DNA from 4 places in the Rhizobium sp. AN5 genome. Region 1 is predicted to be linked to each of the others. Evidence: predicted binding sites of a transcription regulator. Region 1 holds the regulator's gene; each other region holds the start of a gene.
The links. The regulator LexA, encoded in region 1, represses DNA repair genes until DNA is damaged. The targets are predictions, from matches to a motif close to TGTTCNNNNTGTGTTCNG.
Positions count from the first base shown of each region.

Region 2: a site for LexA is predicted at 720-737, ahead of CRP02_RS14725 (energy-coupling factor ABC transporter ATP-binding protein). Genes of this name have one in related genera too.
Region 3: a site for LexA is predicted at 923-940, ahead of CRP02_RS14780 (MazG nucleotide pyrophosphohydrolase domain-containing protein). Genes of this name have one in related genera too.
Region 4: a site for LexA is predicted at 736-753, ahead of CRP02_RS25135 (helicase-related protein). Genes of this name have one in related genera too.

Region 1 is NZ_OCMJ01000004.1:1,137,764-1,139,963, forward strand. It holds gene CRP02_RS18005 (glutathione S-transferase family protein) at 1-657, opposite strand, end outside; gene lexA (transcriptional repressor LexA) at 1,098-1,820, opposite strand; gene CRP02_RS18015 (VOC family protein) at 2,031-2,200, shown strand, end outside.
Region 2 is NZ_OCMJ01000004.1:502,837-505,036, reverse strand. It holds gene CRP02_RS14730 (winged helix-turn-helix domain-containing protein) at 1-683, opposite strand, end outside; gene CRP02_RS14725 (energy-coupling factor ABC transporter ATP-binding protein) at 799-1,479, shown strand; gene CRP02_RS14720 (energy-coupling factor transporter transmembrane component T family protein) at 1,476-2,081, shown strand; gene CRP02_RS14715 (biotin transporter BioY) at 2,113-2,200, shown strand, end outside.
Region 3 is NZ_OCMJ01000004.1:512,889-515,088, forward strand. It holds gene CRP02_RS14775 (TSUP family transporter) at 12-791, opposite strand; gene CRP02_RS14780 (MazG nucleotide pyrophosphohydrolase domain-containing protein) at 942-1,247, shown strand; gene CRP02_RS27960 (hypothetical protein) at 1,302-1,532, opposite strand; gene CRP02_RS14790 (HAD family hydrolase) at 1,789-2,200, opposite strand, start outside.
Region 4 is NZ_OCMJ01000004.1:2,563,042-2,565,241, reverse strand. It holds gene CRP02_RS25145 (ubiquinone biosynthesis hydroxylase) at 1-523, shown strand, start outside; gene CRP02_RS25135 (helicase-related protein) at 985-2,200, shown strand, end outside.

The DNA.
Region 1 (2,200 bases):
AGTCAATTCGCCTATCCCGCCAACTTCCTCTTCATGACCAGCGTCCCGCCAGCTCTCCTTCAAACCGGCCTCGTACCATTCTTGCATGGCAGGCAGGGCGAGCAGCCGGTCGCAATAGGCTTTCGCTGCTGGCGAAAGATCCGCGCTGCCATAGGTCTGGAAACGGAATGCAACCGGGCAGAAGAAAGCATCGACCGCCGTGAATTTCTGACCGGCAAGATACGGCCCGCCGAATTTCGTGAGACCCTCGCTCCACAACGCATCGATCCGCTTTATATCGGCCTTAAGCCCGGCATCGCCACCCCTGGGTTTGACCCGAATGCCCACCGACATGGGATAAAGATTGCGCAGCGACGAAAAGCCGGCATGCATCTCACTCGCGGCCGAACGCGACCAAGCCCTCGCATGCTTGTCGCTTGCCCAGACGCCCTGGTGTCTTTCGGCAAGATATTCGACGATCGAAAGCGTTTCCCAAACCGTCATACCCTCGTCGACCAGGCAGGGCACCTTGCCCGTCGGCGAAAAGGAGGAGAAGGAGACGCCTTCACCGAACGGAATGAGCTTTTCATCAAAGGCGATACCGAGCGTGCGCATCAATACCCACGGCCGCAGCGACCATGAAGAATAGTTCTTGTTGGCTATATAAAGATCGTACATGGCGTATCTCCCGGATATGACGCGCATTTCTACACCTGCCAAGCGTTCATGGAATATCGAAAATTATCCATGGCTCCCATAAACGCCGTTGATGAATGGTGATGTGGGGTCGCTGAGAGCGCGCCTCGCGATAAGTCACCCTTTGGTGATGACTAGAAACTGACTGCGCAGCACGACAGAACTACGTTGCTAAAAAACAGCGGATGGGATCACTTCGACAATTACAGAGAGCAGCCCATTCGCCACCACGCCTGTAGCTAGACCGAAGCATCTGTATGGAGCAGGAGCTCAGTTTAGAAAGGGCAACGCGCATAGGCTGAATGGTGCATATCCTCGTGCACCCGCAAAAGCACGCCACGTTTGGAAACAGCCAAAACTATTATAGGCGCCATCTTCACGATGACGCCTATTGTAAAGTGAATACATTCGGTTCGATAAGATCAATGGTAGCGGCGGATCAGCCCCACCAGCTTGCCCTGAATTTTCACCCGGTCCGGCCCGAAGATACGGGTCTCATAGGCTGGGTTTGCCGCCTCGAGCGCAATGGAGGCTCCCTTGCGGCGGAAGCGCTTCAGCGTGGCTTCCTCGTCATCCACCAGAGCCACAACGATATCCCCGGGATTGGCGGTGTTGCCGTTGCGGATGATGACTGTGTCGCCGTCGAAAATGCCGGCCTCGATCATCGAATCACCCTTGACCTCAAGAGCGTAATGTTCGCCCGTGCCAAGCATGTCCACTGGCACGGCCACATCATGGGTGTTGTTCTGGATGGCGGAAATCGGCACGCCCGCAGCGATGCGGCCCATGACCGGCACGGTGACAGCCCCGCCCAGATCGTTGGCCGGCGTCTTGGGGGCGGGGGCCGGTTCCGGCGTCTTGGGCTTGCCAAGGCTGCCTTCGATAACGCTTGGCGAAAAGCCGCGCTGCGGCCTTGCGCCCGGCGTATAAGCCTCGGGCAGCTTGATGACTTCCAGCGCCCGAGCCCTATTCGGTAGCCGACGAATGAACCCGCGCTCTTCGAGAGCGGTTATCAGGCGGTGGATGCCGGATTTCGAAGCAAGATCGAGTGCGTCCTTCATTTCATCGAAGGAGGGCGGCACGCCGGACTCTTTCATTCGTTCATGAATGAAGAGAAGCAATTCCTGCTGTTTGCGCGTGAGCATGAGGAAAACACCCTTTAGAATCGTAGTGGAAGTCGCGAAACAAATACAGAACGAACACTATATGTTCCATATGTGTTCTGCAATCCCCTAAAATTTCGTGAAGGTGGCATCTGTTGCTGTGATGATTTGCCTCACAGCACGCAATTGTGCTTTTGTGCGGTCGAAACCGTCCCGGCATGCTCCGGGCGGAAGGCCAGCAGGATACATGTCATGACGAAACCCTATAGCGTTGACCATCTCGTTTTGCCCGTGGAAGTCATAGGCGTCGCCGTGAAGCGCCTCGTCAGTCTTGGCTTTACGGTTGCGCCGGAGGCTCTGCATCCTTTCGGCACCGAAAATGCCTGCGTATTTTTCGCCGATGGCACGTATCTGGAGCCGCT
Region 2 (2,200 bases), 630 kb from region 1:
GCGATTTCGCCATGGGTGGCAAAACCCAGCCGGGTGAGCGCCTGCCGGCATGCCCAGTCTACGAATTGCGTATGCTCCACTTCGCTTTCGTGGTGCTCGCCGGGAATGACCCGCTCCGCCAGATCATAGACCTTCTGGAAATTCACGCGGCCGGATATGGCAAGCTTACCGGTGTGCCACAGATATTCGAGTGCGGTCTTGGAAGGATGCCAGTTCCACCAGCCGCCGGACTGATGACCCTCCTCCTTCAACTCACGCGCCAGAACAGGACCCGTGGCGGCGATGCGCTCCAGCGTCTCGGCGAAAGCCGCATCGAACCCCTCACCATGCCATTTGCGCCAGCGCTCCTGAATTATCGGCTCGCGGCGGCGGAAGCGGTGCTTCCAATAGGGGTAAAATTCGGTCGGCACGATGGAGGCATCATGCGTCCAGTGCTCGAACAGCGCGCGGTCCTTTTCCAGCAGTGCTGTCAAATGTTCGCGCCTGTAGGTCTGGTTTCGGGAGAATATTATCTGGTGATGGGCGCGCTCCACCGTGCCGATACTGTCTACCTGCACAAAACCGATATCGGTAATAAGCTGCAGCAGGCCATCCTTGGAAAGCGCCTTTCCGGGCGGAGAGCAAAGCCCCTGCCGCGCCAGAAAAATCCGCCTTGCCGCTTCGTTTGAAACCTTGATCGTCATAAAGCAGAAGGTATGACGGCTTTTTCAGGATTGCAATGTTCTTTTTTTGTTCTTTGTTTCACTTCTGTTGATGACACGATATAGAACCGGAAAGCGATAGAGGGATGCATCAGTCTTGGAAATCCGTTTCGACACCGCAGGCGTCGCCTTCGAGGGCAGGCAGGCTTTACAGCCCGTGTCACTGACATTGACTGAACGGCGTATAGGCGTGATCGGCCTCAACGGCTCGGGCAAGACCACCTTTGCGCGGCTGATCAATGGTCTGACAAAGCCGACGCACGGCAAGGTGTCGGTGAACGGTCTCGACACCGTCGAAGATGCGAGAGCAGTGCTGCAAACGGTCGGCTTCATCTTCCAGAATCCGCAGAACCAGATCATCCTGCCGATCATACGCGACGATGTCGCCTTCGGCCTCAAGCAGCTCGGTATCGGCAAGACAGAGACGGAAACGCGGGTCAAGGCCGTGCTTGCCCGGCTCGGCATCGCTCATCTGGAAGAACGACGCGCGCACGAGCTTTCCGGCGGCGAATTGCAGCTGGCGGCGCTGGCCGCCCTGCTGGTCACTGAACCGCAAATCCTCATTCTCGATGAACCGACCAATCAGCTCGACCTCAAAAACCGCACCATCGTTGAAAAGACAATGGCTGCGCTGTCGCAGGCGCTTGTCGTCATCACCCACGATCTGCCGCTGCTTTCCGGCTTCGATCGCGTACTGGTCTTTCACGAAGGCGAGCTTGTTGCAGACGCCAACCCCGAAGAGGCGGTGGCACGTTATCTGGAGGTTGCGTCGCGATGAAGTCCCTGCATGTCGAAGGCACCGGCTGGCTCTACCGCGTCTCTCCGCGCCTCAAGCTCGTGACGCTGATGGTTTTCAGCATTGCGCTGTTTCTCACCCGCGATCTGCTTTTGCTTGGATGCGCCGTCGTTGTGGCCGCCGCCATTCTGCGCGAGACGCGGCTGCAATTCCGGGAGATTGGCCTGCGGCTACGCCCGGTGATGCTGACCATTCTCCTCGTTGCCGCCTTCAGCTATCTGCTGCTTCCGGTACACGATGCGAGTGTCAATCTTTTGCGGCTGACTGCACTGGCGCTTCTCGCCACCGCCGTCACCATCACCGTCAGCATTTCGCAATTCATGGATGAAATCGCGCTTGCTGCCGCCCCGCTGGAAAGGCTGGGGCTGGTCAAGGCAGCCGATATCGGGCTCGCGGTCGGGCTCGTCGTGCGGTTCGTACCGGAGATCGTCAACCGTTACCATGCCGTGCGCGATGCCCACCGCGCGCGCGGCCTCCCCGTTCGACTGGCCACGATCATCGTGCCGCTCGTGATTATGACGTTGAAGGATGCGGATGCCATTGCCGATGCCATTGACGCGCGCGGTTTCAGAGGCCAAAGCTGACGGCAAAACAACCACCCGGAGTTCCCGAGCCATGACGACCCGCGACCTTGTGCTGATCTCGCTGTTTTCCGCCATCATCATCGCACTCGGACTTTTGCCGCCGATCACGCTTGGTTTCA
Region 3 (2,200 bases), 620 kb from region 1:
ATCCTGGCTGCCTATTTCAGCAGCGAATCAAATAGCGGCAGGCCGATGACGGCGGAAATGGCGATCAGGCCGTAGCAGATGCGCCTGAACGCTGCCTCGTCGGCAAGCCCGTGCAGCCGCGCACCTGCATAAAGACCCGCCCCGTAAAACGGCAGGGCCAGCAGGAAAAAAACAAAGACGTCAGCGGTGAACAGGCCACCAAAAAAATAGCTGGTGGCGGAGATCACGGTCGAAATCGCAAAATAGAGAATGACATTGGCGCGCACGAAAGCGCCCTTAAGGGCGCCGCCAAGCCAATAGGCGACGATGGGTGGACCGCCCAGTTGCGCCGCACCCGAAAACAGCCCGGCAACAAGCCCGGTGAACAGGGTGAGCGGCGTTTTCGGCCGGCCGCTGTAACGCCAGCCGGAAACGAGAAATAACAGCAGCACGACAACCACGATGGAAATGATCCAGCGCAGGGTGAGCGGATCCCCGCCGGAAAGCAGCAGCGTTCCAAGCGGGACGCCGACAAGCGCACCGGCCGCCATGGTGAAGACTTCACGCCGGTCGGCCATGCGCCAGGCCGGCGGTATCATGCCGAGCGTCAAAACGCCGTCCACCACAAGAAGAACCACCGAGGCGATGCGCGGCCCGACAATGGCGCTTGCCAGCGGAATGAAGATGAGGGCCGCACCAAAGCCGGAAAAGCCGCGGGCAAGTCCGGCGAGAAAGGCGGCGCCCGCAAACATGGCGATCAGCGTCGGACTATGCGCGGTGATGAGAGCCGAGAAAAAATCGAGGAGAGGCATGGGTGACTGCATGGGTTTCGAATACCTCTTTATCCCGCATGCAGGCACCTGTTGCGGAAATTTCAGCTCATTGTCGCACGATCCGCTTTCGAATCGACGCCGCCCGAGAATCGTGATCAGAGTTGTATCTCACGAACAAAGGATGAACAAATGCTTGCTGTCTTGATGCGTCAGTTTGAAGCTGCCTCACAGAAATACGCCGAGGAAAATGGGATCGTCCCCGATCCCGACTGGTATATGCTGAAGCTTCAGGAGGAGGTTGGTGAGGTCACGCAGGCCTGGAACCGGCTGACGGGGCGTGGGCGCAGCAAAGGCAGAAGCGAAGAGGAGATGAAACGGGATCTTGCCGACGAAACCGCCGATCTCCTCGGCCATGTGCTGCTGCTCGCCCATTATAACGGTCTCGACATCGAAGGATCGATAGAGCGCAAGTGGCGTTTTACACCGTCGGCTTGACAGGTTACGGCAAGGTAACCGGCCTTTGCGCGGCCGGATCTGCCACTGCCGCGATCAAGACAGCGAGACGGTAAAGAACAGAATGGCGAGAATGGCGGCCACTGGCGTCATGACCTGCCGCTCCGCACGGCTTCGCGACATTGCATTCAATCCGATGTTCACCGCAAGCGTGCAGGCGATGATCCAGATGCCGGGTTCGACCCAGCCTGCCGGCCAGAGCGTGATGAGGTCTGCCTTTTGCAGCGGAAACGATGCGGCCAGGATATAGACCGCGACAGCCGCCACGCTGGTAAAGCGCTGCGCGACGGGCAGGACCCTGTGCTCGCCGCCCTAGGCGAAGCGACCGAAGGGCGCACCCGCCGCAAGGACGATCTGAAATGCGCAAAGCGCGAGTATTATTAGCGTCGCGAGCGACACGGCAACAAGCAGCGTGACTACTCCGTTGATGAATGCGCCGGCAAATGAATTCGAGCGGGATCGGCCTGTCAGCCTATATGTGAGGCACCATAAAGACCAATGGCTAAAGGCATGTGACGCGCCTTCATGCCTCTGATAACGGCGCCTGTTGCAGGAGGCCGGCAACCGCATGAAGATCGCTTGAAACGGCGATGCATTTTTCCCGCATTTCCTCGGTCGGCGGCGCGACATCCGGAACCATGATCGTCATCATGCCCGCCGAGGAGGCGGACCGCACGCCGTGCCAGGAATCCTCCAGCGCCAGGCAACGGCCCGGATCGATGCCGAGACGTTTTGCGGCAGTAAGATATGGCATGGGCGACGGCTTCGGCTCCGAATAGTCGCCGCGGGCGACGATGGTATCGAAACGTTTGAGCAGGTCATAGGGGCCGAGATGACGCGTGACGGAATCGTGCCGCGAGGAGGTGGCGATGGCGCGGCGGATATCGAGCCTGTCGAGAAGATCGAGGATTTCGACGACGCCGGGTTTCAGCGCC
Region 4 (2,200 bases), 1.4 Mb from region 1:
TGCCGACAGGCTGGTTGCTGCCGACGATCTGGTGTTCGAGGAGGAACTTGAACGCCGGTTCGGCCACAAGCTCGGTCCGGTCCGTCCCGTCGGTCCCCGTCGCGCCTTTCCGCTGGGCTTGACGCTGGCGCGTTCCTTCGTCGCGCCACGTTTTGCACTTGCCGGCGATGCGGCGCATGGAATTCACCCGATTTCCGGTCAGGGCCTCAATCTCGGCTTCAAGGATGTTGCGGCACTGGCCGAAACCGTGGTCGAGGCCGACCGTCTCGGCCTTGATATTGGCTCTCTCAACGTTCTCGACCGTTACCAGTCCTGGCGGCGTTTCGACACGTTGCGGATGGGTGTGACGACGGATGTGCTGAACCGGCTTTTCTCCAATGATGTCGGTCCCATTCGCGTCATGCGTGATTTCGGTCTGGGTGTGGTCGATCGTTTGCCGGGTCTGAAATCCTATTTCATCGGTCAGGCTGCCGGCACGACAGATGCGGGCGCGCCGCGCCTGCTTGCCGGCGAGGCGCTCTGATACTGCCTTTCGTGCCTGTGCCGGAACGGCTTTCCAGCGATTGCCGCTTGACAGTCGATTCCGGTATTTTCCGCCGGAAGCCGGTGCCGCAAAGCTGAATCCGGACAAGGACTTACCCGGATTCACAATCTGGTATAGGGCAGGCATCTGCCAACCAGATGTTGCGGAGAACAAAAGCTGAATCCGGTGGAGTCAGCGATTCGTATTCGATTCGTTCGCAGACTGTTCCGTATCCGAATCGATTCCGGTTTCGCCGGATTCTTTTTAATATTTCAACTATTTGAATCAAAACGGAAAATTCCGCCGGGGAAGGACCTCTTACCACTTTGCGGACAAGGCCTATTGCCTTTGTCGGCGGGCGTTGCCATGTGTGGTGCGTGTGCGGCCCGTATCAGTGAATGGCGGGCGGCACAGCAAGCAGATGAAGTCGATTCACGGATAGTACGTTGAATTCTCGCCCCATGATCCTGAGCGGCCGCGGTGTCACGGCCGTTCTCGGCCCCACCAATACCGGCAAGACCCATTACGCCATCGAGCGGATGGTGGCACATGGCAACGGTGTCATCGGCCTTCCGCTGCGCCTTCTGGCGCGTGAGGTCTATACCCGTCTTGTCGAAAAGGTGGGTGCGCCGAATGTGGCGCTGATAACCGGCGAAGAAAAGATTGCCCCTCCGAAAGCCAAATATTCCGTCTGCACGGTGGAGGCCATGCCGCGCGAGACAACGGCCGCATTCGTCGCCATCGACGAAGTGCAGCTGGCCGGTGATCTGGAGCGCGGGCATATCTTTACCGACCGCGTGCTGCATCTGCGCGGGCGGGAGGAAACGCTGCTTCTGGGTGCGGGCACGATGCGCCCGATCCTCGAAAAGCTGCTGCCGGGAATTACCGTGGTCGAACGTCCGCGCCTGTCGCAGCTTTTTTATGCCGGCCAGAAGAAGATAACCCGCCTGCCGCAACGCACGGCAATCGTCGCCTTTTCGGCGGAAGAGGTCTATGCCATTGCCGAGCTGGTGCGCCGCCAGCGTGGTGGCGCAGCCGTTGTGATGGGCGCGCTTTCGCCGCGTACGCGCAACGCCCAGGTGGGGCTCTACCAGTCCGGCGACGTCGAATATCTCGTGGCGACTGATGCCATCGGCATGGGCCTCAACCTCGATGTCGATCATGTCGCCTTTGCGCAGGACCGCAAGTTCGACGGTTATCAGTTCCGCAATCTCAATCCGGGGGAAATCGGCCAGATCGCTGGCCGCGCCGGCCGCCATCTTCGCGATGGCACGTTCGGTGTGACGGGGCGCGTCGATCCATTTGACGACGAGTTGGTGGAGCGTATCGAAACCCATCAGTTCGACTCGGTGAAGGTGCTGCAATGGCGGACGAAAAATTTCGATTTTTCCTCCATCGCCAATCTGCGTCTGAGCCTCGATGCCGCCCCGGCGATCCAGGGCCTGTCACGGGCCTTGCCGGCGATCGACCAGCAGGCGCTCGAATATCTGTCGCGCTACCCTGAAATCATCGACGTGGCGACGACGGAGGCGCGGGTGGAAAAACTCTGGGAGGCCTGCGCGCTTCCGGATTATCGCCGCATAGCGCCCGCTCAACATGCTGATCTGATCTCAACGCTCTATTTCGATCTGGTAAAACGTGGCACGGTGAACGAAGATTTCATGGGCGAACAGGTGC